2 regions of the Devosia lacusdianchii genome follow, and region 1 is predicted to be linked to the other one. Evidence: predicted binding sites of a transcription regulator. Region 1 holds the regulator's gene; the other holds the start of a gene.

Region 1 (16,209 bases):
GCTCGACCTGATCGAAACGATTGTACTCCATCGACCAGAAGACATTGCCCCAGGCCTGGTTCAATGCGTCCGCGGTTCCGTACTTTTCCGCCAGCCAGCGCTGAAATCCTTGCTTGGCGGCTGGCGAGTAGGAATAGGTTGTGCCGTGGCAGCCATACTCGTTGTCGGTTTGCCAGGCGCCAAGGGCCGGATGGTCGCCCACCGCGTCTGCCAGCAGCCGCGTAATGCGAGCACATTCCTCGCGGTAGCCGAGGTGGCTGAAATCATAGTGGCGGCGCGAGCCGAAGCCCTTTTTACGGCCCTGAGCGTCGACCGCCAGCATGTCGGGATGCTTGTCGATCATCCAGCGCGGCGGGGTCGCGGTAGGCGTGCCGAACACGATCTTGAGCCCATGCCGCCCCAGCACGTCCATGGCCCGGATGATCCAGTCGAATTGCAGGTTGCCCGGCGTAGGCTCGAGCCTCGACCAGGCGAACTCGCCGATGCGGACGAACTTGATGCCGACTTCGGCCATGCGGGCCGCGTCGCGGTCCCACCAGTCCTCGGGCCAATGTTCGGGATAGTAGCAGACGCCGAGGGCAGGGGTGGTCATGGCTGGTAACTCAGAGAGTGATGATCGGTTCGGGCTGGCCGGCCACATCGACGTCGATGGCGAACAGGCCACCGGCGACCTGTTCGGCGGCAAGTTGCTCGGAGCTGAGGTTCTTGGCGGCGGTGGTGATGAAGAGCGTCTTGAGGTCGGGCCCGCCAAAAGCTGGGCAGGAGACCTGGCTCACCGGAACTTCGATGACGCGATCGATCGAGCCGTCCGGCGCATGGCGGACGACGCAGGAACCACCCCAGCGGGCGTTCCACAGGTAGCCTTCGCTATCGACCACGGCGCCATCCGGCCAGCCGCGATGGTCGGACACGTCGGCGAACAGCGTCCAGTCGCCAATCGGCAGGCCGGTCGCCGGATTGGTAGGGCACTGCATGATCTGCTTGGTCGGCGTATCGGTCCAATAGGCGATGCGGCCATCGGGCGAAAAGCAGGTGGCGTTCGGAATCTTGACGCCGGATTTCAGCGTGGTCAGCTCGCCGGCGCGATAATGATAGACCGAGCCGACCGGCAATTCCTCTTCGGTGCGGTTCATGGTGCCAATCCAGAATGCACCCGATGGGTGGACGCGGCTGTCATTGGTGCGCGTTTCCGGCCGATCGGCTTCGATCTCGTTGATGCGATTCATGCCGCCGGTTGCAAGATCGAACTGCTTGAGGCCGGTATCAGTAGCGAGAACCAGCGTATGGTCATCAACCACGGCGGCAGCGGCCACGGTCTCGTTGAATAGCCAGCTGTCGGCAATCTCTCCATCAGCCGTTACCGCGAACAGCGTCTGTTCGTTGATATCGAAGAAGAACAGTTGCTGCCGCCCGGCATGCCAGATCGGGCCTTCGCCGAGTTCGCACTTGCTGTCGAAAATGAGTCTCGCCGTCTGCGTCATGCCGATTTCCCCGCATCGTAGGCGGCAACGGCGGTGGCTCCACGCTCGGCGACCTGGGCGGCGTCCATGCCGGGCTTGTAAATATAGGTCCCGAGGCCAAAGCCGGTGCAGCCCGCAGCAAAGTACTCGTCGAAATTATCGGGGTTGGCGCCGCCGACGGCATAAACAGGCATTTCGGGCGGCAGCACCGCCTTCATCGCCTTGATGCCCTTGGGACCAAGCACTTCGGCTGGGAAGAACTTGAGGCCGGTGGCGCCGGCGCGGATGGCGCGGAAGGCGTCGGTGGGGGTGAATACGCCGGGATAGGACAGAAGCTGCAGGCGCGCGGTTTCTTCGATCACCTGCTTGTTGGCGTCGGGCGAAACGATGAACGTGCCGCCGGCGTCGGAAACGGCCCAAACCTGCTTCTTGGTCAGTACGGTGCCGGCGCCGATGGCGGCCTTCTCGCCGAGCGCGTTGGAGGCCAGCGCAATGGAGGTGAGCGCATCGGGCGAGTTGAGCGGCACCTCGATCATGGTGATGCCGGAAGCAATCAGCGCCTCACAAACTGCGATGGTTTCGCCGGGGGTAATGCCACGCAGGATGGCGATCAGGTGACGATGGTTCATGAAGAACTCCTACTAAGCGGCAAAGCTGCGCGCGGCCTTGAGGCCGGCCAACACGATTTGGGTGGCATCCTGCGGCTCGCCGCTGGCGCCGATCATCGCCAGCACCTGCGCATAAAGCGCGCATAGTGCGGGAGAGCCGATCAGTGGCACGGCTTGCCCGCCGATCAGATGACGGTTGCTGCCGATTTCGGTGCCGATGAGCAGGCCCGAGAGATAACCGGCGCACCAATCGGGCTGCCGGCCCGAGAGCAGCGATCCTGCGCGGACCTGGAACAGGGTGCCGAGCAATTGCTCGGGCCGTTCGAGGCCGGCGGCGGCGCCCGCGGCAAAGCCCTCCGCGCGCCCGGGGCCATCGAGGTCGCCGGTGAGGGAGTGGCGCAGCACGGAATGGGTGCGGAGCACCTCGAACATTTCGCCCGTCATCGCGGTCGAGAAACGCTCGATACGCGTGCCAGAGAGCTGCGCCCACTTGGAATGCGTGCCGGGCATGCAGACCACGCCCGAAAAGCCGGGCCGCAGGGCCGCGAGACCCAGCAATTGAGTTTCTTCCCCGCGCATCACGTTATCGGCGCCGGCCTTCTGGCAAACGCCGGGCAGGATTGCCGGGGCAATGCGGCCATCGACTATATCGGGGCGTACGGCGCCGTCGAGCAGGCCACGCAAATCCGTTGGCGCTTCGAGGTAGGGGGCTTCGAGCCAGCCCTGGCGCGCGCCGGCCATGCCACAGATCAGCACGTCAAGGGTACCGCCGTGCGCTGGTGTGACACCGGCCAGCAGTTCGGACAGCGCGGCCGGGAACTCGTCGCGCGCCAGCTTGCCCATGCCCTTGGCGGAATTACGCTCCAGCGCCACCGAGCCGTCGGACGCGATGCCCCAGGCCCGCAAATTGGAGGTGCCCCAATCGACGGCGATCCAGTCCACTATATCAGTCACGAAACCCTCTCCGCCGCCCCTGTTTTCGGGCGCGACCCTAATCGCGAAACGCCGTTTCAGCCAGACCGATTCTCGTTGATCGCGATCGCTCACAACAAGCCCGATCACGCTCGTTTCGTCTGCTCGATTGGTAAGCCGCTCCAGCCGTTCCGACACATAGAGCGGCCAATATTCGGTGGCGAGTCAAAAGTATGATTTTTTCTGCGGAAACCCATTCACTCTGGCGCCAGCCATGTTAGAACGAGTCCAAACGTGGCCTCACGGCAGCGTCCACGGATGCAAGAGGAAGATGATATGACGGCAGGTAATGGCGAGGGCGCCGCGCCCAAGAAACTGCGTTCGCGGGCCTGGTTCGACAACCCCGATAATCCTGACATGACCGCGCTCTATCTTGAGCGCTACATGAATTTCGGCGTATCGCGTGAGGAACTGCAGTCCAACAAGCCGATCATCGGCATTGCCCAGACCGGTTCCGACCTGTCGCCGTGCAACCGTCATCACATCGTTCTGGCCGAGCGCGTGCGCGAAGGCATCCGGGAGGCCGGTGGCATTGCCATCGAATTCCCTGTGCACCCGATCCAGGAAACCGGCAAGCGCCCGACCGCCGGCCTCGACCGCAACCTGGCCTATCTCGGCTTGGTCGAGGTGCTCTACGGCTACCCACTGGACGGCGTGGTTCTGACCATCGGTTGCGACAAGACCACCCCGGCCATGCTTATGGGTGCTGCGACGGTCAATATTCCGGCAATCGCGCTGTCGGTTGGGCCGATGCTAAACGGCTGGCACAAGGGCGAGCGCACCGGGTCGGGCACCATTGTGTGGAAGGCCCGCCAGATGATGGCCGCGGGCGAGATCGACTATGCCCAGTTCATCGAACTGGTCGCGTCGTCGGCGCCGTCCACCGGCTATTGCAACACCATGGGCACGGCAACGACGATGAACTCGCTGGCCGAGTCTCTGGGCATGCAGTTGCCCGGTTCGGCGGCCATTCCCGCGCCGTATCGCGATCGCCAGGAAATGGCCTATCGCACCGGCAAGCGTATCGTCGACATGGTACATGAAGATCTCAAGCCATCCGACATCCTGACCAAGGACAATTTCATCAATACGATCGTGGTCAATTCCGCCATTGGTGGGTCGACCAATGCGCCGATCCACATCCAGGCCATTGCCCGCCACATCGGCGTCGAGCTGGAGTTGCAGGATTTCCAGACCCATGGCCACAAGGTGCCGCTGCTGGTGAACCTGCAGCCGGCCGGGGAGTATCTGGGCGAGGACTACTATCATGCCGGTGGCGTGCCGGCGGTGGTCAACGAACTGATGACCCAGGGCCTGATCCGCGAGAACGCACCGACCGTCAACGGCAAGACCATTGGCGAGAACTGCCGCAATACGCCGATTCAGGACGACAAGGTCATCCGTCACTTCGACAACCCGCTCAAGACCGATGCGGGCTTCCTCGTGCTGCGCGGTAATCTCTTCGACAACGCCATCATGAAGACATCAGTGATCTCGTCGGAATTCCGCGAGCGCTACCTCAACAACCCCGAACATCCGGGCATGTTCGAAGGCAAGGCGGTGGTGTTCGACGGGCCGGAGGACTACCACCACCGGATCGACGATCCGTCGCTCGAAATCGACGAAAACACGCTGCTGTTCATGCGCGGTGCCGGCCCTATCGGCTATCCGGGTGCTGCCGAGGTCGTGAACATGCGGCCGCCATCCTACCTGATCAAGAAGGGCATTCACGCCCTGGCCTGTATCGGCGACGGCCGGCAGTCGGGCACGTCGGGCTCGCCCTCGATCCTCAACGCTTCGCCGGAAGCGGCGGCCGGTGGCAATCTCGCTATCCTGCGTACCGGCGACCGGGTGCGGATTGACCTTAACAAGGGCCAGGCCAATATCCTGATCTCTGACGAGGAAATCGCGACCCGCCGGGCCGACCTGGAAGCCACCGGCGGTTACAAGTTCCCCAAGCACCAGACGCCGTGGCAGGAAATCCAGCGCGGCATTGTCGACCAGCTCGGCAATGGCGCAGTGCTCAAGCCCGCTGTGGCCTATCAGCGCATCGCCCAGACCAACGGCGTACCGCGGGATAATCACTAAGGTTCGCGGGTCGGCAAACCAAAAGGCCCGCTCTTCGGCGGGCCTTTTTCTTGCCGGCTACTGTGAATTCGCGTCGATGCGCTGCCTAAGACATGGCGCGCTCTGTCGCGTTCGCCGCAGCCTGTCGAACCACGAGGTCGTGGCACCCAAGCCTCCACTCGCTCGATCTCGTGGTTCGATAAGCGCGCCGTGAGGTCTCCGATAGTGAGGCGGATCAACCGCGACGCGCCTCGAACCGCCCTTCGGTTCCATCCTCATCGCCCGGCTTGTCCGGGTGATCGATGCTTCAGCACGTGCGGAGAAATGGACTGCTTGGCCAGGCCGGGCAATGACGATCCACAAATGGATCGCTCAGTCCAGCGCCTTAGGCCGGTCCGACATCCTACCACCTAGCGAAGCCGGGCATTGGTCACCGGGGTGGGCTGAGATGTTCGTGCACGATCTTCCAGCCGTCCGGCCGCTTCGCCAAAACCGAGGTTCCGCGACCTGAGCCGGCTTCGCGCTTGCCATTGACGGTGGCCTGCCAATGAAAGGTGTATGCAACTGGCTGCACCGTCGCCTGCCGCGATCCAGCGTAGCGCCTCGATTCGATAGATTTCTTCGGTCAGAACAGCCCAAGTTGCCTCGAAGGCCGCCCGGATCGCCGCCAGGCCGCTATGGGAGCCGTCGCTAAACCAGAACACTGCATCATCAGCGATTAGCGGCGCGACATCACCGAAATCGTGATGGTTGATCCGCTCGGCATATTCGGCCATCACCGCCGCCGCTTCCGCAGCAATATGCTCTGGGTTGGAGGCCCCATCGCTCAAAGCCCGGCCTCCTGAACTCAGTCGCCGGCAAGGCGCGTGTTCACCGTAGTCCAGCGGCCGCTGGGGTCGCATTGCAGCAGCAGGCTGTCGTTGTTGCGTATGCCAACCACGGCACCGATCGAGGAAAACTTGTCCTCGAGCACGCAACCGACCACTGGGGTATCGGGCTCGCCCGCTTCCCAGCCGGTTCCGGCGCGGCAGACGGCGACACCGCCGCCTGCATTGATACCGACGCCCGCCGTGAAGGCCACGTCGCCGACCCAGCAGCGAGTCTCGCGTGCGGACACTTCCTGCGCAAGCGACGGGCCGCCCTGCGCTGCAACCAGCATCAGGGCCAGAAGCAGCGCGGCGCGCATCAGTACTTCCTCAACAGGCCAACAAGGCGTCCCTGAACCTTGACGCGATCAGGCGGGAAAATGCGTGTTTCGTAAGCCGGGTTGGCGGCTTCGAGAGCGATGGTATTTCCCTTGCGACGCAAGCGCTTGAGGGTCGCTTCTTCATCATCCACGAGAGCAACGATGATCTCGCCTGTGCTGGCGGCATCCTGCTTCTTGATCAGCACGGTATCGCCATCGAAAATGCCGGCCTCGATCATCGAGTCACCGCGCACTTCGAGTGCATAATGTTCGCCGGCGCCGAGCATTTCGGGCGGCACCATGATGGTGTGGGAATGGGTCTGAATCGCCTCGATCGGCGTGCCGGCCGCGATCCGTCCCATAACAGGAATGGAAATTGGTCGCGCATAGTCCTCGCCAGAGGATACGCGCGCGGGAGGCGACGCCACCTTGCCCAGATTGCCTTCGATAACCGATGGCTCGAAGCGCGCCTTGCGGCCGCCGAGCGAGGGGTTCATCGAATCGGGGAGCTTGACCACCTCCAGTGCGCGGGCCCGATTGGGCAGGCGGCGGATGAAGCCGCGTTCTTCGAGCGCGGTGATCAGCCGATGGATGCCAGACTTGGACGCCAGATCGAGCGCATCCTTCATCTCATCGAACGATGGCGGGATGCCGCTTTCCTTCATCCTCTCGTGGATGAACATCAGCAGCTCGTGTTGTTTGCGCGTCAGCATTGGCCCCTCGGAAACAGAATCGGAACATAGGCAGAACGACTATACGTGTTCCAGTTATGTTCTGCAATATGCTGATATGCTCATCAGTCTTGCGGGCGCCAAGACAATCAGAACGCGTCGATGGCGAGCGCTTCGACAATCGTTCCTGCGTCTTGCCCCGGATCGAATTCAGGTTGGACAATCAGCATTTCTGCCTGGGCCAAAGACGAAGTATGGCCGCTGTCGGTCTGCGATATCGGGAAAAGCTCTGGTCCGGTCGGCGTATGGATGAGCTGTGCGCGCATGAAGTGGCGGCGCGCTGTATTGGCTGGCGTCGGGCCGGCCAGCGGAAGATACCATTTGCTGAGGCCCGTATATCCAACCCAGCGGCGCAGGGCGGGTTTAATGAAGACGATGGCCGTGACCATGGCCGACACGGGATTGCCTGGTAGGCCGAAGATCAGTGTCTTGCCGCGGGTGCCGAACATCAGCGGCTTGCCGGGGCGCATGTTGATCTTCCAGAAGTCGAGGGTTACGCCGAGTTCGACGAGGATCTCCTGGACGATGTCATGATCGCCGACGCTGGCGCCGCCAGTCGTGATCAGGATGTCGGGCTCGGCTGCGAAGATGGTCTCCAGCGTTTGCCGGAGGGCGGCGCGATCGTCGCGGGCTATGCCGTAGTCGGTGACTGTTTCGGCATAAGGATGGAGCAAGGGGCGGAGGCCGAAGCTATTAGAGGCGACGATCTGGTCGGGGCCCAGCGCGGTGCCGGGCAAAACCAGTTCGTCGCCGGTGGCCAGCAGGGCAATGGCCGGGCGCCGAGCTACGACAAGGCTATCGGCATTGGCGGCAGCGGCCACGGCCAGTTGCACCGGTGCCAGGCGGACGCCGGGATCGATGAGTTGGTCCCCGGTGGCGAAGTCGTTGCCGAGCGGGCGGACACTGTGGCCCTGGCGCGGGCGGGTGTTGAAGCGGACCATGCCGCCCTCGGCCTCGGCTTCTTCCTGCATGATCACCGTATCAGCGCCCGGAGGGACTGGGGCGCCGGTGAAGATGCGGACAGTCTGACCGGCCTCTATCGATCCGCCATAAGCAGCGCCGGCTTGCGAGGTTCCGACCATGGTGAGGCGGTGGCCGTCGACAATGTCCGCTGCGCGGACGGCGTAGCCGTCCATGGCGCTGGCATTGAAAGGCGGCTGATCGTGCCGCGCAACCACCGGTTCCAGCAGAACCCGCCCCGCGGCGTCCGCCAGGCGGACGCTCTTACCCACGGGGGCGGGGACCCGCTTGAGGATGGCCGCAATGGCGTCGTCGACGGGGAGCAGGCTCATGGCCGGGTGAAGTCACCGGATTTGCCGCCGGATTTTTCCATGAGGCAGATGTCTGATATGACCATGGCCCGGTCGATGGCCTTGGCCATGTCGTAAAGGGTGAGCGCTGCTGTCGAGGCGGCAACGAGCGCTTCCATTTCGACGCCCGTCTGGCCGGTGGTTTCCGCCGTCGCGCGGACCTGGATGGCGTCGGCGCCATCAGCCTCAATGTCGACGCTGACCTTGGTCAGCGGGATGGGGTGGCAGAGCGGGATCAGGTCGCTGGTCTTTTTGGCGGCCATGATGCCGGCGATGCGGGCAACGGCAAGCGCGTCACCCTTCTTGAGAGCGCCGCCCATGATCGCCGTTACCGTTTCAGGCTGGGCGATGATCCGCGCCTGGGCCACCGCGCGGCGCTTGGTGCTCGCCTTGTCGCCGATGTCGACGATATGCGCTTCGCCCTTGGCGTTGAGATGGGTCAGGCCTGCGGCCATCAGCGGACCGCCTGCGGTGCGCCCATCAGCAGGGCGCGGGTTGCCGCGACGACATCGTCCTGCCGCATCAGGCTCTCGCCGACCAGGAAGGTGCCGATATTGGCGTCGCGATCGAGCTTAAGGATATGCTCGTGGGTGACGATGCCGCTTTCGCTCACCAGCAGGGTGCCCTTGGGCACGCCGACGGCGAGGTTGATGGAGGTATCGAGCGTGGTCTCGAAGGTGCGCAGATTGCGGTTGTTGATGCCGATGAACCCGGCGCCCAGCCCGAGCGCGCGATCGAGCTCAAGCTGGTCGTGCACTTCCACCAAGGCATCCATGCCCCATTCTTCGGCGGCATCGAGCAGGTAGCGGGCGACGTCGTCACCCACCGCCGCGAGGATGATGAGGATGCAGTCAGCGCCCCAGGCGCGCGCCTCGGCGACCTGGTAGGTCTCGAACAAGAAGTCCTTGCGCAGCACGGGAAGGCGGGTCGCCGCGCGGGCCTCGATCAGGTAGCTCGGCGAACCCTGGAAGCTGGGGCGGTCGGTGAGGACGGATAGGCAGGCGGCGCCGGCAGTTTCGTAGCTACGGGCGATTTCGGCCGGGTTGAAGTCGGCGCGGATGAGGCCCTTGGAGGGGCTGGCCTTCTTGACCTCGGCAATGAGCGCGTACTGACCTGCCGCGCGCTTGGCCTTGATGGCCTTGATGAAACCGCGCGGCGCCGGCTGATCGTGGGCTTGCGCCACGACTTCCGCCCACGGCCGCATCGCCTTGGCGGCAGCGATTTCCTCGCGTTTATAGGCTTCGATCTGCTGGAGAATATCGGTCATCGGTCTCGTCCGTTCGATACCGCCACGAGGCGGGCGAGTGTTTCCTTGGCCTTGCCGCTGTCGATGGTTTCCCGCGCCAGGGCTATGCCATCTTCGATGGTCTCGACCCTATCGGCAACGAGCAGGGCGGCACCGGCATTGAGCAGCACTGTATCACGATAGGCACCCGATGCCCCGTCGAACAGTGCCTGCATGGCCGCCGCGTTTTCGGCGGGTTCGCCGCCGAGCAGATCCTTGGGGTCGGTCAGCCGGAGGCCCACCTGCTCGGGATGCAGTTCGAAGCTGCGCAGGTCGCCCTTGGCGATCTGGGCGACGAAATTGGGCCCAGAGGTCGACAATTCGTCCAGCCCCTCACTGGAATGGACCACCCAGGCCTTGATGGCGCGATTTGCCAGCAGGGCAGCCGCTACCGGCTCCACCCATTGTTGCGAATAGACGCCGAGCAGATAGCGCCGAACGCCGGCGGGGTTGGATTGCGGCCCCAGGAGATTGAACAGCGTACGTACGCCCATTTCGGCGCGCGACGGGCCGACATGGCGCATGGCCGGGTGATGGCTTGGCGCGAACATGAAGCCGATGCCGGCATTGGCGATGGTGTGGCCGATCTCTTCCGGAGTCAGGTCGAGCTTGACGCCCAGTGCTTCCAATACTTGCGAAGCGCCCGAGCGCGACGACAGCGCCTTGTTACCGTGCTTGGCTACCGGCACGCCGGCCGCCGCGACCACGAGCGCCGTAGTGGTGGAGATGTTGAGGCTGCCCAAGCCGTCGCCGCCGGTGCCGACGATGTCGATGGCATTTTCGGGAGCGATAACGGGCACCATTTGCTCGCGCAGGATCGACACGGCGGCGGCGATTTCGCCGACGGTCTCGCCCTTGATGCGCATACCCATGAGGAAGGCGCCGATCTGGCTCTGCGTCGCTTCCCCGGCCATGATGGTTCGCATGACGCCCCGCATTTCCTCGCCGGTCAGGTCTTTCCGATCGGCGATCTTGTTGAGTGCTGCCTTGATATCCATCACGCGGCTCGCTTCTGGTTGAAGTCGCGTGCCATGTTCAGGAAGTTCTGCAGCAAAGCGTGGCCGTTTTCCGAGGCGATGCTCTCGGGGTGGAACTGCACGCCATGCAGAGGCAGCGAACGATGCTGCATGCCCATGATCAGCCCGTCATCGGTCGTGGCGGTGACTTCCAGCGACTGGGGCAGGGTGTCCTGCTTGACGATCAGCGAATGATAGCGCGTTGCCTCGAAGTCGTTATTGAGGCCGCGGAACAGGCCTTTGCCGGTATGGTGGATCTTGCTGGTCTTGCCGTGCACTAGGTGCGGTGCGCGGATCACGTCGCCGCCCATGGCCTGGCCGATGGCCTGGTGGCCCAGGCAGACGCCGAGAATCGGCATATCGGCCTTGAAGCGATCGATCAGATCAAGGCAGATGCCGGCCTCGTTCGGCGTGCAGGGACCGGGCGACAGCACGATCGCCTCGGGCGCCATCGCGGCTATTTCGTCGAGCGTGATCTTGTCGTTGCGGTGCACGGTGATATCGGCGCCGAGTTCGCCTAGGAAGTGGACGAGGTTGTAGGTAAAGCTGTCGTAGTTATCGATGACGAGAGTGCGGGTCATTGGTGCGTTTCCGGCTCAGGGACTTTTCTAAACACGGAGTCATTCCCGCGAAAGCGGGAATCTCCTTTCAGAGCCAGTCCCGCCATCGCGAAAGGGGGATTCCCGCTTTCGCGGGCATGACGCCGTAGTTGTGTTGAGCGCTCATTGCCCGATCCTTGCCTCGCCGGCATAGCGTAGCGCTTCCTCGGCGGCGCTGAAAAGGGCGCGGGCCTTGTTTTCGCATTCCATCTGCTCGAGTTCGGGCTTGCTGTCGGCGACGATGCCGGCGCCGGACTGCACATAAAGCTTGCCGTCCTTGAGGATCGCCGTTCGCAGCACGATGCAGGTGTCCATGGTGCCGTCAGCGCCGAAATAGCCGACGCAGCCGCCATAAATGCCGCGGCGCGACTTCTCCAGCTCGTCGATGATCTCCATGGCTCGCACCTTCGGCGCGCCTGACACCGTGCCGGCGGGGAAGCCGGCCGAGAGCGCGTCGACGAAGTCGTATTTCGGGTCGAGCACGCCGACGACATTCGAAACGATGTGCATGACGTGCGAATAGTATTCGAGGAAGAACTTGTCGGTGACCTTGACCGTGCCGGTCTTGGCGACGCGGCCGACATCGTTGCGGCCCAGATCGAGCAGCATCAGGTGTTCGGCCAGTTCCTTGGGATCGGCCAGCAGTTCCGCTGCCAGTTCCTGGTCCCGCGTCGGCGTCGAGCCGCGCTTGCGGGTGCCGGCGATGGGGCGGATGGTGACTTCGCCATCCTGCACGCGGACCAGGATTTCCGGGCTCGATCCGGCGACGGCAAAGCCGCCAAAATCGAGGAAGTACATGTAGGGGCTGGGATTGGTGCGGCGCAGCGCGCGGTATAGCGCGGTGGGGGGCAGGGTGAAGTCGGCCGAGAAGCGCTGGCTCAGCACGACCTGGAAAATATCGCCAGCCGTGATGTAGTCCTTGGCCCGGGCGACCATGCCGAAATACTCGTCCTTCGAGGTGTTGCTGGTCACCGCGATGGATTCAAGGTCAGGCAGAGCGGGCGTGGTCGGCAGCGCCCGACCGAGACGGCCTATGGCGTCGTCGATCCGCGCTTCGGCGGCCTCATAGGCCTGCCGGGCCGAAACGCCCTTGCGGACATAGACCGGCGCCGTCAGATACAGTTCGTCCTTGAGCGTATCGAAAATCGCCAGCAGCGACGGTCGCATCAGGATCGCCTCGGGCGTTTGCAGATGGTCCGGATTGCTGTTGGGCAGCACTTCCATGTAGCGGACCATCTCGTAGCCGAGATAGCCGTAGACACCGGCGGATTGCGGCGGCAAGCCCTGCGGCACGTCGATCTTACTGTCGGCAACCAGGTTGCGCAGCGCATCGAGCGGCAGGTGGGGCAGGGGCTCGAAGGCCGTCTCGTCGATCTGTGCCGAGCGGTTGATTGTGGCCGTTCCAGCCTCGACCTTGAGGATAACGTCCGGCTGCGTGCCGATGATGGAATACCGGCCGCGTACTGCCGCGTCCTGCACGGATTCGAGCAGGAACGTGTTCTTGCGCCCCTCGGCGAGCTTCAGATAGGTGCCAACGGGCGTCTCGAGGTCGGCCACGATGCGACGCCAGACGATCTGCGACTTTCCAGCGTCGTATTGCTCGGAGAAGCGCTGAAAGACGTCGTCGCCCATCGGAATAGTGTCCAGTTGGAGGTGGGGCCGGCTGAGATTACTGGCCGGTATTGAGTGCAAGTACCTGCTGAAGCGCCTGCTGATTGATGGTCATGCGCGCTTCGTCGCGAACCGCGGTGATGAAGTCGCCATACATCCCAATGCGTACTTCGCTCTCCAGGCTGGCATTGGCCGCTTCTTCCAGCGGGCCTTCGGCGGGCACCAAATCCACGACCTGGAACACCACGAATTCACCGGTCTGGCTGACGGCGGTGCCGTGGTGATCAGCGCCGCCGGCAAAGACGGCGGAGGCCACGGTGCCATCGATGCTGCCGTCAGCCGCACCAAACCGGGTGAACGGCGAGCTCAGCTGCGGGAACACATTGTATGATGCGGCGACGTCGGCCAGTGCTTCGCCACTGTCGAGACGACCAACGGCCTCCTCGGTTGCCGCCAGCAGCGCGTCATTGACGCGCTCGGCGGTGAACGCGGCAGCAACCTCGTCGCGAACCTCATCTAGCGTCTGGTCGCGGGCAGGCTCGATCTTGCTGAGATCGAAATAAAGATTGCCATTGCCGGCGAGCGGGATAGCAGCCGTCAGCTGGCCTTCGGTCGCCTTGAAGATTGCTTGGCTGACGCGCTGGCTGTCCTCGGGCGCCAGATCGGGCACCACGCTCAACTCGGTGCCGGCTGCCGTCACATTGGCCTCGTAGAGATCGAGGCCGAAACGCTCGGCAATCTCGGGCAGGGGGCGGAAAGCTGCGCGCAGCTCTTCGACCTGATCCTGCACGTCGGCGATTTCGTTGCGGGCTTCAGATAGCGCCAGGTTCTGCGTGATCTGGTCACGCGCTTCTTCGAGCGTCGGCACGCCGCCGGCTTCGATTGCCGAGACGTGGACCGCGCGCTTGCCAGCCACGCCATCAATGACCACAAAGCCACCCTGGGCCAGGCCGAAAGCAGCCGCGGCCAGGTTGGCATCGGTGATGTCGGTCTGCGCAAGCGTACCCAGGTCGGTCGGGGTCAGGCCGGCATCGGCTATTAGCGTTTCGAACGGGGTACCGGCAGTGAGGCCGGCTTCGAAGGCGGCGACCTGCTCGTCATTCAGCACGACCTGCTGAATGGTGCGGCGTTCGGCCTTGGTCAGGTTCGCCTTGGTGCGCTCGTACTCCGCTGACACGGCGTCGTCGGCGATGGTCTTGGTATTAGCCAGGTCCTGGGGCGACAGGCGCAGCATCTGCACGGTTCGGGTTTCGACGGTGCGGAACTCGGTCTGGTGCTCGGTGAGGTAGGTGGCGAGATCGGCCTCGGTCGGCTCGGCCGGCGTTTCGATATTGGTTTCGCCCAGAACGAAATAGTCGATCGTGCGCTGGTCAGCCACATAGCGGTTGACCAGGTTCGAGGCTGCGGCCGGCAGTTCGGTGTCGCCAAAAAGGCTGAGGATCAACTGCTCGCGACGGGAGGCGTCGGATTGATCGGAGAAGTATTCGGCTTCGGTCAGGCCGCTGCGCTGCATTACTTGCGTAAAGGCGGTGGGATCAAAGGTCCCCAGCGTGCCCTGGAAGGACGGATCGTCCCGCAGCATCTCGCTCAGTTTCTGGTCCGACACACCCAGGCCGAACGTATCCGCCATCTGATCGAGCGCGGCATTCTGCGCGAGGTTCTGCAGAACCTGGCCGGGAATGCCGATGTTCATGGCGTCCTGCGCAGTCGGCAGGGTGCCGAACTGCTGGGCGTAATTGTTCATCGCGCTCTGATAGGCCCGGAGGAACTGGCGGGAGTTGATCTCCTTGCTGCCCACGCGTGCCACGGTATTGCTGCCGAGGTCGGTGATCACATTGTTGATGCCGAAGCCTGCGACACCCACCAGGAGGAATGCACCCATGACCTTGCCGGGCCAGGATTTTGCAAAAACGCGCAAACTATCGAGCATCTCAGACGTTCCGTTCAACGACTTAGGCTTTACCGCGCGTGCGGCGGGGCACTAGTAATCCATTTCGACAGCCGGGGTTAGGGCAAACCCAATTCCGGTGCAAGAGGCAGGAGTAGCAAAGAGTGACGACGACAATCTCACCACTGATCGCGGGCAACTGGAAAATGAACGGCACGAGGGGCGCTCTCGACGAGCTTCAGGCGCTTGCCGACATGCTGACCACAGGGGAAGCGCCACGCGCCATCGTCGTCGTCTGCCCGCCTGCAACCATGCTCGCTGCGGTCGCACGACAGGGCGCAACATCAGGTATTCAGGCCGGCGGGCAGGATTGCCACGCGGCTGCCTCGGGTGCGCATACAGGCGATATCGCGGCCGGCATGCTGGCTGACGCCGGTGCCCAATATGTGATTGTCGGCCATTCCGAGCGCCGTGCCGATCATGGCGAAACCGACGATCAAGTGCGCGCAAAGGCCGAAGCCGCCATTGGGGCAGGGCTAAAGCCGATCATCTGCGTCGGCGAAACCGAAGCGCAGCGCGATAGCGGCCAGGCTGATTCCGTCGTGGCCAGCCAGTTGGCGGGCTCAGTGCCTGATGCCGCCGGTCAGCATGAGGTCATCGTCGCCTATGAGCCGGTCTGGGCCATCGGCACCGGTCGTACGCCGACCAATGACGATATTGCGAGCATGCATGCCTCGATCCGCCGCCAGCTCGTCGATCGCTTCGGCGATAAAGGCCAAGTGATCCGAATTCTTTATGGTGGTTCGTTGAAGCCGCAGAATGCGCGCGAAATTCTGGCGGTAGAACACGTCAATGGCGGCCTGGTTGGCGGCGCCAGCCTCTTGGCAAAGGACTTCTACACCATTATCTCCGCCGTGTAGTTCAACCCCACGCCCGAGGCTGGTCGGAAAATCCGCCCGGCCTCTGGTGTTTGCGAAGCGAGGCGTGTAAGACGCGCCATCTTTTGCATCGACATTTAGACTGAGACAGAATGGCAAACGTCCTGATTGTGGCCTATCTGCTGATCGTTCTGGCGCTGATTGCGGTTATCCTGCTGCAGCGTTCCGAGGGCGGCGCACTGGGCATTGGTGGCGGTGGCGGCGGCTTCATGACCGCGCGCGGCTCGGCAAACCTGCTGACCCGGACCACGGCGATCCTGGCGACCCTGTTCTTCGCCACGGCGATTGGCCTGACAATTCTCAGTGAACTCGATCGCGGCACATCGGGTATTCTCGATCGCGCGACCGCGACCGAAGACGGTAGTGCGCCCACCAGCGTGCTCGATGCCTTGAATGCCACACAAAGCGGCACGCCATCAGATCTGCCAGTTCCGGCGACCGACCCTGTTGCCCCCGCTGGTACCGACCCGGTTACCGAGAACACGACCCCGGCGCCTGCCCCGGCAACGACAGACGCGGCTCCCGCCAGCGAACTGCC
Region 2 (16,209 bases), 370 kb from region 1:
AGCCTGCTCGTCGGTCCCGATCAGCCGTGGCTGTCGACGCTTGGCTTCCTCGACGCCATCGACCAGAACCTCCAGAAGGCCATGTCAGCCGCCTAAGCGTATTGCCAAACCTGGCAGTCAAGTGGAGGCGCCTCCTGCGGGAGGCGCCTTTTTCTTGGTTTGTAATGCCTCAATCCCACCTCCAGCGCGTTATTCCTGCAACAAATCAGCCCCGGGCAGCCCAAAACCACCATTTGCTGAAGCTCAGCGACAAACTGTTAGTACTTTGCCCCAATGATTAAGTTCCTCGACTGCAGGAAAGGTCGGTCAACAACGACCACTCCCTTGGAGGGCAGTCTTTAGGATTTTGCATGGACGGTGTCTGACGCGGTTTGGGGTTGGAGGGTCAGGTGAAAGTACGACGCAACATCATGGCTGCCATGGCCGGCCTGACAGCAAGTCTGCCGCTACTGGGCGGCGCTTTTGCCGGCGGGCTTGAAGCCAATGGCTATGACTGGGAGCTGCTGTTCGATCCAGCGACCTATACCGCCAAGGCCAGCACATCCTATGTGTATATCCACAAGGATGTGACCAATCCGGGCGTGATGCCCGGCGTGGTGTCTACCCACCCCTCGATCGTCTATTACAATCTGGGCTTCAAAGCCGACATTCTCGACATGGCGAGCTGCCTAATCACGGTGCAGAACCCGTTTGGTGCGGACACTGCACGGACCAATGCCTACGCGGCGCTGAGCGGACAAGCCGTCAACGAATCCATTCGCTCAACCGACGCCGGTCTCACCTGCGCGTATGGCATACAGGCTGGACCGGGGGTTATCAGCTTGATTGGCGGCATATCCGCACAAAACCTCAGCTATGCGGCCGATCTTCCAACGGGCCTCGCCACCAGCACCCCAGCGTCGATCAATGGCTGGTCCGTGGGTTGGCGCGCCGGCCTTGCCTATGAAATTCCCGAATACGCGCTTCGCGTCAGCGCCATCTACAATGCTCCGGTCCACTACAACCTGACTGGCACTGCTTTCGGCGGCCCCGCATCCGCCGATGTCAGCACGCCGCAATCCTTCGAACTGCGCGCGCAAACCGGCATTGCGCCCGGTTGGCTGGCGTTGGGATCGGTCAGATGGGCGAACTGGGCCGCGCTGCAAAAGCTTACGGTAACGACCATCGGTGCGCCTCTCGTGTCTTCGCTCGACTACCGCGACGGCTGGACCGTCACGGCCGGTATCGGACATGCCATCAACGAGCAATTGAGCGCTGTTGGCGCCGTAACCTGGGATCGCGGGACCTCAACGCCCGGCGCAGGCGGCGTATTGGTCTCGGGTGGCCAGACCGATCGCTATGGCATTACCTTGGGCGGAATCTACAATATCTCGGAAAGCGTGCAGTTCACTGGCGGCGTCTCCGCCAGCACGCTGGCCGCGGGCTCAAATGCCCGCGGCGAAACCTGGAACACGGGTTATGTCTTCGCAGTGAGCGGCGGGCTCAAGGGCTCGTTCTAGCGCGCCATCGACGGTCACGACGAGACGGCGTTAACCAGCGCCGCCTTTTTCGTTTCGCTGAAAGGCATTTGTGACGCCCTTTAGCGCTATTATGGCGCCGCAACAGAAAACGCGGCTAGGCCCATGACCGGTATCGGTTCCCCGTCACCTATACCTGCTCGCCTCGACGAGATCACCGCAGCCCGTGGCATCGCTGCCTCGCTCGTGGTGATCTACCATATCAACGCCTACGCCAATGGCGCGATCACGGCGGCGTTTCCGCCGCTACATTACGGCATCTTGGCCGTGGACTTCTTCTTCGCACTCTCTGGCTTCATCCTGACCCACGTCTATCGCGACGCCTGGCGCTCCGGCGCCTATCGTCACGCTGGCTTTATGGGCAAACGTTTTGCCCGCGTCTGGCCGCTGCACGCTACAACGCTGCTCGCCGTCGCACTGATCGTTCTCGCTGGCGGTCGTTTCGGCCTGACACCGGAATGGCAACCAACGGCCAGCTCTTTTGTACTCAACCTGCTGATGCTGAATGCCGAAAGCCTGACACCCGAACTCGCCTGGAACCAGCCGGCCTGGTCCATCGGCGCGGAGTGGTTTGCGTACCTGCTCTTTCCACTATTCCTGCTCACGATTGATCGCCTCGGCAACAACGCCCTCCGGGCACTGCTTTGCACTCTGGTTTTTGTCGCATGCGCGGTGGCGTCAATGCAGATATTCCATGTCGATCTGCTGGAGCTGACCTATCAGGGCGGGGTGCTGCGCATCATTCCATCATTCCTTGTGGGCGTGGCGCTGCGTTATGCATTCGACGATCTTCTGGCGCGGGGCTGGGGCACCAATGGTCGGCTGATCGATATTGGCCTCACCGTCGGCGCAGCGATGCTCGTGATCGCGGGCTATCTGGGTCTGCCTAACGAGGTTTTCTGGCCGATCATCATTGCCATGCTGCTGCTTCTTGCCCTGCGTGGCCAGAGCGCCCATCCGACCATGCTGCGCAGCCGGACGCTGGTCTGGCTCGGCGACATCTCCTACGCGCTTTACCTTGTTCACGCGCCGGTGCTGATGCTCATCTATGGTATCGGAGGCAAGCTGCTGCATGCGAACACCACTCCCGCGCTCCTCACGCTCGGCATGGCTGCTTTCCTCGCCTCGATCGTCGCCGCATGGCTGGCGCATGTCGTGATCGAACGCCCCGCACAGTCCTGGCTGGTCGGCCTTGGCCGCCGCCGCGCATTGCCCGCAACGGCTGGCTAAGGGTAGCAATCAGCCCCTGCACATAGGGCACACGCGTGTGCCTAACAACCACGCGCGGACTATATTTTCACGTTCTCTTGAGCGCCGCTGCGCCATGCCCAATATGCCTGTAACCAATCAAGGGAGCTAAATCATGCGGACCATGAAGACGCTGGCACTGGCAACCGCCCTCGGCCTGACGCTGACCGGGGCGGCACTGGCCGAAAGTCGGAACTTCGACGTCAAAGACTTCGACAGGATAGACATCTCGACCGGTATCGATGCCGTCGTCACGATCGGCGACCGCTTTGCCGTCAGCGCCGACTCCGCCAGCGCCGATGCGCTGCAGAATCTGCGTGTCGACGTCTCCGGAGGCGTGCTCAAGGCCAGTTTCGACCAGAGTTTCCTCGACTTCATCATCAGCGGCGGCCTGGTCGGCATGCTGCTGAGCAACGGCAATGCCATCACTGTCGATATCACCATGCCGGCAGTCGCTGGCATTTCGACCAGTTCGGGTGCCGATGTTAGGGCAAGCGGTCTGAAATCGAACAAGCTCGATCTAGACGCCTCAAGCGGCTCGGACATTACCCTGAGCCAGGCAGCCCTGGGGGCGGTAAGAGCCAGCGCGTCGAGCGGCGCGAACATGGAATTGTCGGGCACCTGCGAAACCATCGACGCCGAGGCCTCCAGCGGCTCAGGCATTAGCGCCGGCGACCTGGTATGCGAAAACGCGACCGTCGAAGTCTCCAGCGGCGCTGATATCGAGGTGCATGCCACCGGGACACTGAAAGCCGAAGCGTCGAGCGGCGGGGATGTCGATGTGGCCGGCCGGCCGACACGAACCGATTTCGAATCTTCGAGCGGCGGCGACGTCTCGTTCGAAGAGGAGTAAGCCGGTCCACGCCAACAAAAAGGGCGCCCCACGCGGGCGCCCTTCGCATTCGTAGCGGCGGCTTACTTCGACTTGCCTGCCGGCACGATCGCTATCTCGCTGCGTTCGCCACCGACGATGGTGATCGGGGTTTCCTGATCAAGACTGATGATCAGGTAGTCCCCGGCAGCCAGCGTCGTACTGAAGTCCGGCCCGTAGCCATAGTCGAAGGATTTGCGGTTACCGGCAATATCGGCCTTGGCCGAGACCAGCTCCACATAGTCGTCACCCGGCGTGGTGACCGCGAGAACGCCTGCGTCGAGAATAACCGGAACGTCCGTCAGTTCACCCGTCTTGACGGTGAACGGCACCTCCCCCGATGCACCGCCCAGGTCATATGTCGCAACATAGTCACCGGGCGGCAGTTCGAAGCTGAGGTCGCCGCCATACTGGTAGGCGACCGACTTCCGCGAACCATCCAGCGCCTTCTTGGCCTCCAGAACCTCGATGAATATGTCGGCCTCGATGGGGCTGCCTTCGACGTAGAACGAGGCGACCTTGGCCAGGCCCACACCAACGATCACGTCCTCGTCGATGGTCTCGCCGGCCTTGGCGTCATAGGTGCGGGTCACCTTGGCCTCGCCAATCGAAACGTCGACCTCAATGGCGCCAGCCGGCACGACGACGTCGATATCGCCATATTGCGTGGTCACGTACTCGTTCGCGTGGCGGATTTCGGTCGCCGCGTCGTCATCCACCGGAGCGCCTTCGCTTGGCATGGGATGCAGCTTGAGGATGGTGCCGTTGATGACGAAGTGCGGCGTCGCGACCTTGCCAGCCACGATGGTCACCGGCTGCGACGAGGTCGCGTAGCCCAGCGTGGCGCTCAATATGTAGTCGCCCGGCTCCAGTGCGCCCTCAAAGGTCGAGTAGTAGTTCGTGCCGACATATTCGCCCGCCGTGCCATCGGCAGCGACGGTGTGCCATTCCCAAACCAGATCGGCATCCTCGTCGACAATGTCCGGACCGCCTTCGGACAACGAAGCCGTGGGCTTAAGGTTGTAGTCGGCAACAGGCTCGGGCGCCGGGGCCGGCTCGGGTTCTGGTTCAGGTTCGACCTGCGCGACCTCGGCAACCGTCGAGCTCAGCGCATCGACCAGGGCTGCTCCGTCATTGGCCGGCAGATACTTGCCGCCGGTGTTTTCGGCGAGGCAGGCAACCTGTTGGCCCTCTTCGTCGGAAAGGCCAAAGCCCAGCACGTGGGTGGTGAAATCCACACCTTGAGATTCAAGCTCGGAGGCCAGGGCGCACGGATCGACCTCGCAGGTTTCGAGCCCATCGGTAATCAGGATGACCGTCGCTTTTTCCTCGGTGAAGCGCAGATCTTCCGCGGCTAGCCGCACTGCGTCCGAAATTGGCGTCATGCCCTTGGGATTGATCGCGTCGGCGGCGGCGACAATCGCCGAGCCGGTGCCCGTTGCCGGCTCAACCAGCATTTCGATATCGGCGCAATTGCCCTTTTCGCGGTGCCCATAGGTCATGAAACCCAGCTCAAGATCATCCGGCAGAGTAGCCAGCACCGAGGCCAGGGTTTCGCGCGCAATGGTGATGCGCGCCTTGCCATCGATCTGAGCCCACATCGAGCCAGACCCATCAAGCACGATAATGGCGCGTTCGGCGGCAACCGCCGGCAGCGCCATGCCCAGGGCTGCGACCGCCCCAAGCACAAGATTACGGATGATCCGCATAGAATTGCCCTCCAACAACACCAGCCCCGTTATCGAGGACTGCGTATAAGCGCGCAATTCAAATCATGCCTCAGATGACGCCTGGATGAACACTGCATTCAGCGCGAGTTATGACTTACGGGCGATTTTGTGGTCGGATTCCAAAATGCCACTATCAGGTCGTAGCAAGAGCCCATCATTCGCTGACTTGAGGATATTCCCGCCGATGGCGCCGATCGTGGAACTGTTGGGAGCGCGCTATGGCGACCTCCCCAAAATGCGGCAACTCGCCGGGCTTTCGCTCCAATTGGAGGTGATCGGGGACCAGAGCTATGTGTCGCTGCCCGAGGCCGGAATTTCGTTGGTATTGCCTGATGGCGTCATGGTGTCAGCGGTGCAGGTCCACGGGAGTACGTCAGGTTTCAGCCAGTTCGCTGGGGAGTTGCCCCATGGCATAGACTTCTCAATGGGACGCGAACACGCTCGCGCGCTTCTTGGCGACCCGGACAGCGAGGGTGAAGCACGGAACCTTCCTCTGCTCGGGTTGAAACCAGCATGGGACAGCTTCCTGATGGACGGCTATCGGCTGCACCTCGAGTACACGATCGACACAACTAGCATCCAGCTCGTTTCAATCATGCCAAGGTAGGCCGCTATTCGGCCCCGGTCTGGCGCCAGCGCATTAGTCCGATGAAGAACAATCCGCCGATAATGCCGGTCAGTATTCCGATGGGCATATCCTGCGGTGGAATCAGGATACGCGTAACAATGGCGGCTAGAACGAGGAAGATGGCGCCAACCAGCGCCGATAGCGGGAGCACCCGTCGGTAGTCGCCGCCGACGGCGCGTTGCGGCGACGCTTCAAAGGTAACACCGCGGTTACAGCTCTGGACCGGGACGCGATAGCCGGCGGCCAGGGCCGTGCTGGTAGCGGTCGCGGCCAAGGCAATGGCGGAGACACGATGCGGCGTCAGCCCAAGTTCGACGATCTCGGCGACACTGAGCCCGAAATCCGACGCCTGCTCCTGCAGAACCGTGGCAACGCGCCGCGCCACCGATTTGCCGACAGCGTCCAGATGTCGTCGCCGTCCAGAAGCACGAGACCGCTGCTGGGCCGGTGATAGCGATAGAGGCAGCGCAGCAGGCTCGATTTGCCTGCTCCATTCGGGCCGACCAACGCCAGCATCTCCCCTGGCTCGACGCTGAGCGACAGCGGCCCGATAATGGGCTACCCCGGGATCGCACCCCAGGTCAGGCCCTTGATGTCGAGGCGCGCCGGCCGATCACCGGTGAAGCCATCAGCCGTAGACTTGCCGTGTGCCATCGCTGGCTCCGCCGTATGGCGAGAGGTCACGGGCGATCCGAGCAGCGATTATGCGACAGCAACTGGTCATCATCGTCTCCCGCGGCACACCTCGGCCGGGTTAAAAGGAATGATGACGGCAAGTCTCCTGGCTTGCGGGTCGCTGCGGCTCCGGCCCTTCCCAGCCTTTCGGCCAGTGGTTCATCCCGGTGTCGCTATCCGCTCACAGTTGCGGGGGCAGCCACGGTATTGCGCCCTGATGGGTACGTCGCACCGTGTTCCCTTTTAATCCCGCCGCCCGAGTTGGGTGGCAAGAACCATCGGCGTGCGTGATGCGCGATTTTCGTCGGCAAGGCAAGGCGCCTCATTTCAACCCAAATGGCGCTGGAGCCTTCATTGGCTCGGAGGGAATCATGAGGCGTTGGCTGGGACGGACGCTGCTGGCATTGCTGGTGCTGGCGGCAGGGATTTACGTGTTCAACGCGAGCTGGCGGGTATCTCCGCCAAGCGATCCCCAGATCACGCTGATCGCGCATCGCGGCGTCCACCAGACCTTCGACCGCAGCGGGCTCGAAAACGACACCTGCACGGCCGAGCGCATCGGTCCGCCGGAGCACGGCTTCATCGAGAACACGATTCCCTCCATGCAAGCTGCCTTTGCCGCAGGCGCTGATATCGTCGAGCTCGACGTGCACTCGACCACCGATGGCCAGCTCGCCGTGCTGCATGACTGGACCATCGATTGCCGCACCGAAGGAACAGGCGAAACCCGCAGCCACGAGATGGCCTATCTCAAGTCGCTCGACGTCGGCTACGGCTACACCGCCGATGGTGGCGCCAGCTACCCGTTGCGCGGCACCGGCGTGGGGCAGATTCCCGAACTGAAGGAAGTGCTGTCGGCGATGCCTGACGGACGCTTCCTGATCAACTTCAAGAGCCGCGAGGCGCGCGAGGGCGACATGCTGGCCAGGGTGCTCAGCGACAATCCGGAGTGGCGTCAGGCAGTGTGGGGCGCCTATGGCGGCGACGAACCGACCTATCGCGCCGCAAACCAGATCGATGGGCTCGCTGTCTGGTCACGGCGCGGGCTGGTCGACTGCCTCGTGCAATATGGCGGGCTTGGCTGGACGGGTTACATGCCGCAGGCCTGTCGCAACACCAAGGTGATGGTGCCGCTCAACGTGGCGCCCTGGCTGTGGGGTTGGCCCAACCTGTTCCTCGAACGCATGCGCAACGCCGGCAGCGAGGTGATCCTGCTCGGGCCATACGAGTCAGGCGATCCCGGCGCCGCCGGCATCGATACGGTGGAACAGCTGGCGCAACTGCCCACTAGTTTCGATGGCTACCTGTGGACCAACAAGATTGAGATCATCGCCCCGGTGCTGACCGCGCAATAGCGGCCAAAGCCTGCCGGCGTCTGAGATCGGCCTCTATCCCGCAATTTTCGCCCGGCGATGCACGAAATAGGCACCGGCTTGGCCGCTATAGCCGAAATAGACAGCACCGAGCACTGCCGCGATGTGAGCGATGCGGCTGCCGGTGATGATCCAGGTCACCGGATCAGCCTTGGTCGCAAAGGCCAGAACATTGCCACCGCCGATAAGCCAGCTCGCCGGTTCCATGATCAGCGAAAAAGTTCCGAGCCCACCGTAAAGCAGGGTCAGGGCATGGCGGGCAATGTTCGAGCCACGCATCATCAACGTAGCGAGCACGGCGAGCAGCGCAAAGGCCGACAGACGGATAGTCAATTCCGCGCCGCTATTGAGGACCGCATCCAACGGGCCGCGAGGATCGACGGCGAGGCGCGTGCCGACTTCGAGAATGGCGGTCGCAATGGCGAGCATCCACAGCGCGAAGGCCAGGCGGACAGTGTGAGGCACAACAAGATGAGGCATGACAATCTCCCGCGGCAATAGGCTTGAACCCAACATTGCGAAGCCGCACGCGCCGGTCTGCTATGGCCTGGCCGGATGCCGCTGCCGAGAGGGTGTTTCGCGAACCGCCGCATTGCGCGACGAAGCTGCGATTTAGGGGAGTGAAGCTTTTAACGGACCGGCGCTAGCCGCGCAAAAGCGCCGCAGCCCCAACTATCCCATCGACGGAAGCGGCGCGGCGCTCTAGGGTCGCCGCATTGCCTGAAACACTCGATTTTCTGGATGTATCATGCCGGTCGGCGTGCTTTATGCTGTTATCGCCTACTCGGTCTATTCCTGCGGCGACGCCATCATCAAGGGCTTCGGACAGAGCCTGTCCGTCTTCGAGATCGGCTTCTTCATCGCCGTCTGCTCACTGATCCCCGCCGCCTTCGTCAAACCCAAGGGTGAGCGCTGGCGCGACAGCTTCAAGCTCAAGCATCCCCGCCTGGTTCATCTGCGCTCCTTCAGCGGGGTCGCGTCATCGACACTGGTCACCTACGCCTTCACCACCATCGCCTTTGCCGAGACCTATTCGCTGGTCTTCATGATGCCCCTGTTCATCACCGTCATGTCGGTGCTCATCCTCAAGGAGCGGGTGGACGCCATTCGCTGGAGCATGTTGGCGCTAGGCTTTGTGGGCGTCATGCTGGTTGTGCGCCCGGGCTTCCGCGAATTGGAGCCCGGCCATCTGGCGGCGCTGGGCTGCGCCCTCTTTGGCGCAATCTCGACCACGGTTCTGCGGGTCGTAGCGCCAACCGAAAAGCGAGTGAGCCTTATCGCCCTGCCCGCCATCTACCTCATCGTGGTCAATTTCGTACTGATGCTGCCGACATTCGTCGTGCCGACTTGGCAACAATTCGGCTTGCTGGCCGCCAGCGGCAGCCTTGTCGGCATGGGGCATATCCTGCTGATCGCCGCGACCCGCAACGCGGCGGCGAGCCAGGTCGCGCCGATCCAGTACGTGCAGATCGTCTGGGCCATCGGGCTGGGCGCCTTCTTCTTTTTCGAGTACCCGGACCTCCTCGCCTATATCGGCCTGGCTGTGGTCGTGGTGTCCGGACTGGTCAATGTGCTGGTGGACGGAGGCCGCGCCCGGATCGCGGGCCGCTTCGCCGAATACCGGGCCCACCGCCCCGGCCCTCCGAGCAATATTACCGAAGTGCAAGGCCCTGAAATTTAGCTGCCCGAGAGGCAGCGGAAGCGTCGACGGCAAGCGGAGACGTTTGTATGGTAGGCCAATTCCCGAGTCTTCCTCATACTTTCTGGATTTCCGATGCCGCTCGGCGTCCTGCTCGCCTTTCTGGCCTATGCCAGCTTTTCCGTCGCCGACGCGCTGATCAAGGCCACCGGCCCGACCATGTCGGTGTTCGAGATCGCGTTCTTCACCACGAGTTTCTCGATCATTCCCGCCATGCTGACCAAGCGTGGCGAACGCTGGCGCGATCTCTACAAACTCCAGCATCCCTGGCTGGTCCATCTGCGCTGCGCCACGGCCATCTCCGGCACCGCCTGCGTGATGTATGCCTTCACGCACATCCCGTTTGCCGACGTCTATGCCATCGGCTTCCTGACGCCGATAATGGTAACCGTGCTCAGCGTGCTGGTGCTGAAAGAGCACGTCGCACTGCACCGCTGGTTGCTGCTGATCATTAGTTTCCTCGGCGTCGTGCTGGTGATCCGGCCCGGCGTGCGCGACCTGCAATTGGGTCATCTGGCCATTTTCTGCAGCGTTTTCTTCGGCGGGATCACCACCATCATCCTGCGCCACGTGGCACCCAAGGAGCGGCGGGTCAGCCTGGTTGGCCTGCAGGTGCTCTATTCGGGCCTGTTCAACGGCTTGCTGATGATTCCGTTTTTCGTGCTGCCGTCGCTCGAGCAACTCGCCATTTTCCTCGGCATCGGCCTCATTGGCGGCACCGGCGGCCTGCTGCTGATCGCTGCGGCCAAGCGCTCGCCCGCCAATCTGGTGGCGCCAGTACAGTATAGTCAGCTTATCTGGGCCATCGTGTTTGGCGCGGCGTTCTTTGGGGAATATCCGGACTACGTCGCCATCATCGGCCTCATCATCGTGCTGGCGGCGGGGCTTGCCAATGTGCTGACGCAGAAGATGAAGATCGTCTGGAAACCTCGGCTGTTCTTCTTCCGCACCGGGCTCTAGAGCCAGAAACGAAAATCCCCGCTTTCGCGGGGATTTTCTTGTGGTTTGTGCGATGACGCTTAGAGCGCGGACCGAACGGCGGCGATCGCCTCGGCCGACTTCGACCCATCGGGTCCGCCGCCTTGCGCCATGTCAGGCCGCCCGCCGCCACCCTGCCCGCCAAGCGCCGCGGTAGCCAGCTTGATCAGGTCGCCGGCCGCATAGCGCGCCGTGAGGTCGTCGGTGACGCCCACGGCCACGGTGCCCTTGCCGTCGTCGCCCTTAAGCACGACGGTCACGACGCCCGAGCCGATGCGCTTCTTCTCGGTATCGACCAGGCCCTTCACATCCTTGGCGGCGATACCTTCGACGGTGCGGCCGACATAGGTCACGCCGTTGACAGCCTCATCAGCGGCCGCCGTCGCGCCCGAGCCGCTACCGCCACCGAGAGCCAGCTTCTTGCGTGCATCGGTCAGCTCGCGCTCGATCTTCTTGAGGTTTTCCTGCAACGCCCCTATGCGATCGAGCACCTCGTGGCTCCCGGAACGCAGCAGGCCAGCGGCCGAGTTGACGATGGCCACATTGGTATTACCGCGATGGCGCGCAGCCTTGCCGGTCAGTGCCTCGATACGGCGCACACCCGCACCGACAGCACTTTCGGCGACGATGGAAACCAGACCGATATCGCCCGTACGGCGCACATGGGTGCCGCCGCAAAGCTCGACCGACCAACCAAGACCATTGCCCGTGGGTTCGCCCATGGCGACCACCCGGACTTCCTCGCCGTACTTTTCGCCAAACAGGGCGCGTGCGCCGGATTCCTTGGCCTCCTCGACGCCCATCAGGCGCGTTTCGACCGGCGTGTTCTGCAGAATGATGGCGTTGGCGATATCCTCCACCTCGACCATTTCCTGCTCGGTGACCGGCTTGGTGTGCACGAAATCGAAGCGCAGGCGATCGGGTGAGACCATCGAGCCCTTCTGGGCAACATGATCGCCGAGCACAATGCGCAGCGCTTCATGCAACAGATGCGTCGCCGAGTGGTTGGAGCGGATCGACGAGCGGCGGTCGTGATCGACCATCAGCTCCAGCGCTTGCCCGACCTTGAGGGCGCCTTCGGTCACCTGAACCTTGTGCGCGAACACACCATGGAACTTCTGTGTATCGAGAACCGTGACGGCAATGCCCTCTGCCTTGAGCTTGCCGGTGTCGCCGACCTGACCACCGCTCTCGCCGTAGAACGGGGTCTGGTTGAGCACCACGAAACCCTCTTCACCGGCAGCAAGCGAGGCAACTTCGGCGCCGTTCTTGAGTAGCGCGGTGACCGCGCCTTCGGCGAACTCGGTCTCGTAGCCCAGGAACTCGGTAGGACCGACCTTGTCGGCAATGGCGAACCAGACCTTGTCTTCGCCGGTCTCGCCCGAGCCGGCCCAGCTCTTGCGCGCCTCGGCGCGCTGGCGGGCCATGGCGTCCTCGAAGCCGGTCAAGTCGACGTTGATGCCGCGGGTACGCAGCGCATCCTGCGTCAGGTCCAGCGGGAAGCCATATGTGTCATAGAGCTTGAAGGCGGTGACGCCTTCGAGCATGTCGCCCTCGTTCAGCCCAACCGTTGCATCGTCAAGCAGCTGCAGGCCGCGGCTAAGCGTCTTGAGGAAGCGACGCTCCTCGAGCCTGATGGTCTCCTCGATCATGGACTCGCCGCGTACCAGCTCGGGATAGGCCTGGCCCATTTCATGCACCAGCGTCGGCACGATGCGATGGATGACCGGCTCCTGCGCACCCAGCAGCGTGGCGTGGCGCATGGCGCGGCGCATGATGCGGCGCAGCACATAGCCGCGGCCCTCGTTGGATGGCAGCACGCCTTCCGCGATGAGGAAACTCATCGACCGCAAGTGATCGGCAATGACGCGCAAGCTTGGCGTCGTCGGATCGCCGTTGAAGCCGACCTGCTGCATGGTGGAGGCGATCAGCCGCTTGAAGAGGTCGATCTCATAATTGTTGTTGGTCCCCTGCATGACCGCGGCCACGCGCTCAAGGCCCATGCCGGTATCGACCGACGGCTTGGGCAGCCGAACCCGGCTGCCGTCCGCCATCTGCTCGAACTGCATGAAGACGAGATTCCAGATCTCGACAAACCGGTCACCGTCCTCCTCGGGCGAGCCCGGGGGGCCACCCCAGTACTTGTCGCCGTGATCGTAGAAGATTTCGGAATTGGGTCCGCATGGCCCGGTATCGGCCATCTGCCAGAAATTGGACTTGGCACCCAGCCGCACGATCTTGTCGTCGGACAGTCCGGCAATCTTCTTCCACAGCTCGTGGGCCTCATCGTCGTCCTGATAGACGGTGACGCTCAGCTTCTCCTTGGGCAGCTCCCACTCCTTGGTGAGCAGCGCCCAGGCGTACTCGATCGCCTGCTCCTTGAAGTAGTCGCCAAACGAGAAATTGCCCAGCATCTCGAAGAAAGTGTGGTGGCGCGCGGTGAAGCCGACATTGTCGAGGTCGTTGTGCTTGCCACCGGCGCGAACGCTCTTCTGGGCCGTCGTGGCGCGCGTATAGTCGCGCTTCTCGACGCCGGTAAAGACGTTCTTGAACTGCACCATGCCCGAATTGACGAACATCAGCGTCGGGTCATTCCGCGGCACCAGCGGGCTCGACGCCACGGCTTCATGACCATTGCGGGCAAAGTAGTCGACAAAGCTCGAACGAAGATCGTTTACGCTGGTCATAAGAAGGCTTTCATTACGGAAAGTGGCGCCATGGCACCGCAGACAAGTTCGGCTGGCTTTCTATCGTGCGGCCTGCCGGAATGTCCAGCATTGCGGCGATGGTGAGGCGTGGTGGTGACCTCGCGCGTGATCCTCACCATCCTCGACCACCGTGTCATCCGGCGAAGGCCGGAATCCAGCTTGAGATGACTGGACCCGCCGCGATAGCTGGAAGACCTCAGGATGGATTGCGGCCTGCGCCGGAATGACACCGTGGATAAAGCCAGATCAGTACCCCAAAAAAAGAGGCACCGCTTGCGCGATGCCTCTCATCATCCCTGCATGGGAAATGTCTTACTCGCTGTCATCGCCGTCGTCTTCGCCGCCCGAAACCAGCAGCACCTCGCCGAGAAGACCGGAACTCTCGCGCACACCGCGCTCGATGGTGGCGGCTGCTTCAGGATTGTCCTTGAGGAACTGGCGGGCATTCTCACGCCCCTGCCCCATGCGCTGGCTATCGTAGGAGAACCAGGCGCCGGACTTCTCCACCACGCCGCTCTTGACGCCGAGATCGAGCAATTCACCGGTCTTGGAAATGCCTTCGCCATACATGATGTCGAACTCGACCTGGCGGAACGGCGGAGCCAGCTTATTCTTGACCACCTTCACACGGGTCTGGTTACCCACGATCTCTTCGCGATCCTTGATCGCGCCGATGCGGCGGATGTCGAGGCGGACCGAGGCGTAGAACTTGAGCGCGTTGCCACCCGTGGTGGTTTCCGGCGAACCATACATCACGCCGATCTTCATGCGGATCTGGTTGATGAAGATCACCAGGCACTTGGACTTGGAGATCGACGAGGTCAGCTTGCGCATGGCCTGGCTCATCAGGCGAGCCTGCAGACCCGGGAGCGCATCACCCATTTCGCCTTCGAGCTCGGCGCGCGGCGTCAGTGCCGCAACCGAGTCGACAACCAGCACATCGATGGCGCCGGACCGAACCAGGGTGTCGGTAATTTCGAGAGCCTGCTCACCAGCGTCCGGCTGGGAAATCAGCAGGTCGTCGACATTGACGCCGAGCTTGCGGGCATAGATCGGATCAAGCGCATGCTCGGCATCGACGAAGGCGCAGATACCGCCTGCCTTCTGGGCCTCGGCGATGACATGAAGCGCCAGAGTGGTTTTGCCCGAGCTTTCCGGCCCGAAAATCTCGACGATTCGGCCCTTCGGCAGGCCGCCAATGCCAAGCGCGATATCGAGGCCCAGCGAACCTGTCGAAATCGATTCCACTTCGATCGATGACGCTTCGCCAAGGCGCATGATCGAGCCCTTGCCAAAATTGCGCTCGATCTGGCCGAGCGCAGCGGCAAGTGCCTTTTCCTTATCCATCGATCCACCCTCAACAACGCGAAGCGGCGAGCTAGCCATATTTTCTCTCCTTATTTCACGCTCTTGGGGGCCGTGCAACGCAACGGGTCCGTCAGCGGATATCCATCTAATGTGCGCTATTTGTTCTCATTTTGTTTCAGCACTGTCAAGGGACAAAATGAGAACATTTGCGAGTAGCCGGCATGGAAACCAGAGAATCGCCGCGTCTACTTCCGCGCCGACGAATAAGTATGATTTTTGACTTGCGCCAATGCGGCATGTTGCGTTTTATGCAGCCATACCCTGCCCGGCGGGCACTTTGCGGAGGAGCCGCGCGATGAACTTGATCCAGTATTTCGATCTCAATGGCGCCCGTGCCGTGGCGGCTGTCGAGAATGGCACGGCGCGGCAGGTCAATGATGCCAGTAGCGTCTATGAGCTGGCGATCGCAGCGCTGAGCAATGGCGGTGGCCTCGCAGGGCTGATCGCCGCCAGGGGCCTGGGTGACACGGTGGATCGTGCCGCGATCCTGGCCGAGGGCCGCATGCTCTCCCCGATCGATCATCCCGATCCGGCCCACCTCTATGTCACCGGCACCGGCCTGACCCACCTGGGCTCTGCCGCCACCCGTGACGCCATGCATACCGCCAATAGCGGCGCTGCCGAGACCGGCCTGACCGATACGATGAAGATGTTCCGCATGGGCCTCGAGGGCGGCAAGCCCAAGGGCGGCCTCAAGGGCGTGCAGCCGGAATGGTTCTACAAGGGCAATGGCTATTCGGTGATCCATCCGGGCCACCCCATACCCTCCCCCGGCTTTGCCCTCGATGCCGGTGAAGAGCCCGAGATCGCCGGCATTTACGTGATCGACCAGAACGGCCAGCCGCGCCGGCTTGGCTTTGCCCTGGCCAACGAGTTCTCCGACCACGTGACCGAGCGCGTGAATTACCTCTACCTGGCCCATTCCAAGCTGCGGGCCTGCTCCATCGGTCCTGAGCTGCGGGTCGGCGACCTGCCGCGGCATGTGGAGGGCATGTCGCGCATCTATCGCGACGGCCAGGTGCTGTGGGAGAAGCCGTTCCTCAGTGGCGAGGACAATATGAGCCACACCATCGACAATCTCGAATATCACCATTTCAAATACGAGCTGTTCCGCCATCCGGGCGATGTGCATGTGCACATGTTCGGCACCGCGACGCTGAGCTTTGCCGACGGCATCTCGACCCGGCCCGATGATGTGTTCGAGATCGAGGAACCCCAGTTCGGCAGCCCCCTGCGCAACCCGGTCCGCCGCCAGAACGAGCATCCCGTTATCATCGGAAACATCTATTGAGCTTGATGCCGCGCAACTAACATGTCAGTTATCCCTCGCTTCGGAGGGATAGCATGACTGCTCGCAAATTCGAGACGCGCCGCATCGGCAAAACGGCACTTGAAGTGACCACGCTGGGCCTCG

The links. The regulator LexA, encoded in region 1, represses DNA repair genes until DNA is damaged. The targets are predictions, from matches to a motif close to TGTTCNNNNTGTGTTCNG.
Region 2: a site for LexA is predicted at 14,896-14,913, ahead of recA (recombinase RecA). Genes of this name have one in related genera too.

Annotation. Positions count from the first base shown of each region.
Region 1 is NZ_CP092483.1:2,195,024-2,211,232, reverse strand. Features, by position in the region: gene MF606_RS10775 (beta-galactosidase) at 1-592, opposite strand, end outside; gene MF606_RS10770 (SMP-30/gluconolactonase/LRE family protein) at 603-1,481, opposite strand; gene MF606_RS10765 (2-dehydro-3-deoxy-6-phosphogalactonate aldolase) at 1,478-2,089, opposite strand; gene MF606_RS10760 (2-dehydro-3-deoxygalactonokinase) at 2,102-3,022, opposite strand; gene MF606_RS10755 (IlvD/Edd family dehydratase) at 3,317-5,128, shown strand; gene MF606_RS21745 (nuclear transport factor 2 family protein) at 5,518-5,937, opposite strand; gene MF606_RS10740 (hypothetical protein) at 5,955-6,293, opposite strand; gene lexA (transcriptional repressor LexA) at 6,293-7,006, opposite strand; gene MF606_RS10730 (molybdopterin molybdotransferase MoeA) at 7,114-8,316, opposite strand; gene moaC (cyclic pyranopterin monophosphate synthase MoaC) at 8,313-8,789, opposite strand; gene trpC (indole-3-glycerol phosphate synthase TrpC) at 8,789-9,601, opposite strand; gene trpD (anthranilate phosphoribosyltransferase) at 9,598-10,620, opposite strand; gene MF606_RS10710 (anthranilate synthase component II) at 10,617-11,216, opposite strand; gene trpE (anthranilate synthase component I) at 11,358-12,866, opposite strand; gene MF606_RS10700 (peptidylprolyl isomerase) at 12,904-14,775, opposite strand; gene tpiA (triose-phosphate isomerase) at 14,898-15,653, shown strand; gene secG (preprotein translocase subunit SecG) at 15,764-16,209, shown strand, end outside.
Region 2 is NZ_CP092483.1:2,562,467-2,578,675, forward strand. Features, by position in the region: gene MF606_RS12655 (NADP-dependent isocitrate dehydrogenase) at 1-96, shown strand, start outside; gene MF606_RS12660 (outer membrane protein transport protein) at 390-1,499, shown strand; gene MF606_RS12665 (acyltransferase family protein) at 1,623-2,747, shown strand; gene MF606_RS12670 (head GIN domain-containing protein) at 2,881-3,618, shown strand; gene MF606_RS12675 (vWA domain-containing protein) at 3,681-5,345, opposite strand; gene MF606_RS12680 (hypothetical protein) at 5,551-5,973, shown strand; gene MF606_RS12685 (iron chelate uptake ABC transporter family permease subunit) at 5,978-6,379, opposite strand; gene MF606_RS12690 (ATP-binding cassette domain-containing protein) at 6,295-6,510, opposite strand; cobalamin riboswitch at 6,749-6,964, opposite strand; gene MF606_RS12695 (glycerophosphodiester phosphodiesterase family protein) at 7,041-8,024, shown strand; gene MF606_RS12700 (hypothetical protein) at 8,058-8,522, opposite strand; gene MF606_RS12705 (DMT family transporter) at 8,791-9,723, shown strand; gene MF606_RS12710 (DMT family transporter) at 9,817-10,701, shown strand; gene alaS (alanine--tRNA ligase) at 10,761-13,406, opposite strand; gene recA (recombinase RecA) at 13,740-14,813, opposite strand; gene araD1 (AraD1 family protein) at 15,091-16,086, shown strand; gene MF606_RS12730 (aldo/keto reductase) at 16,140-16,209, shown strand, end outside.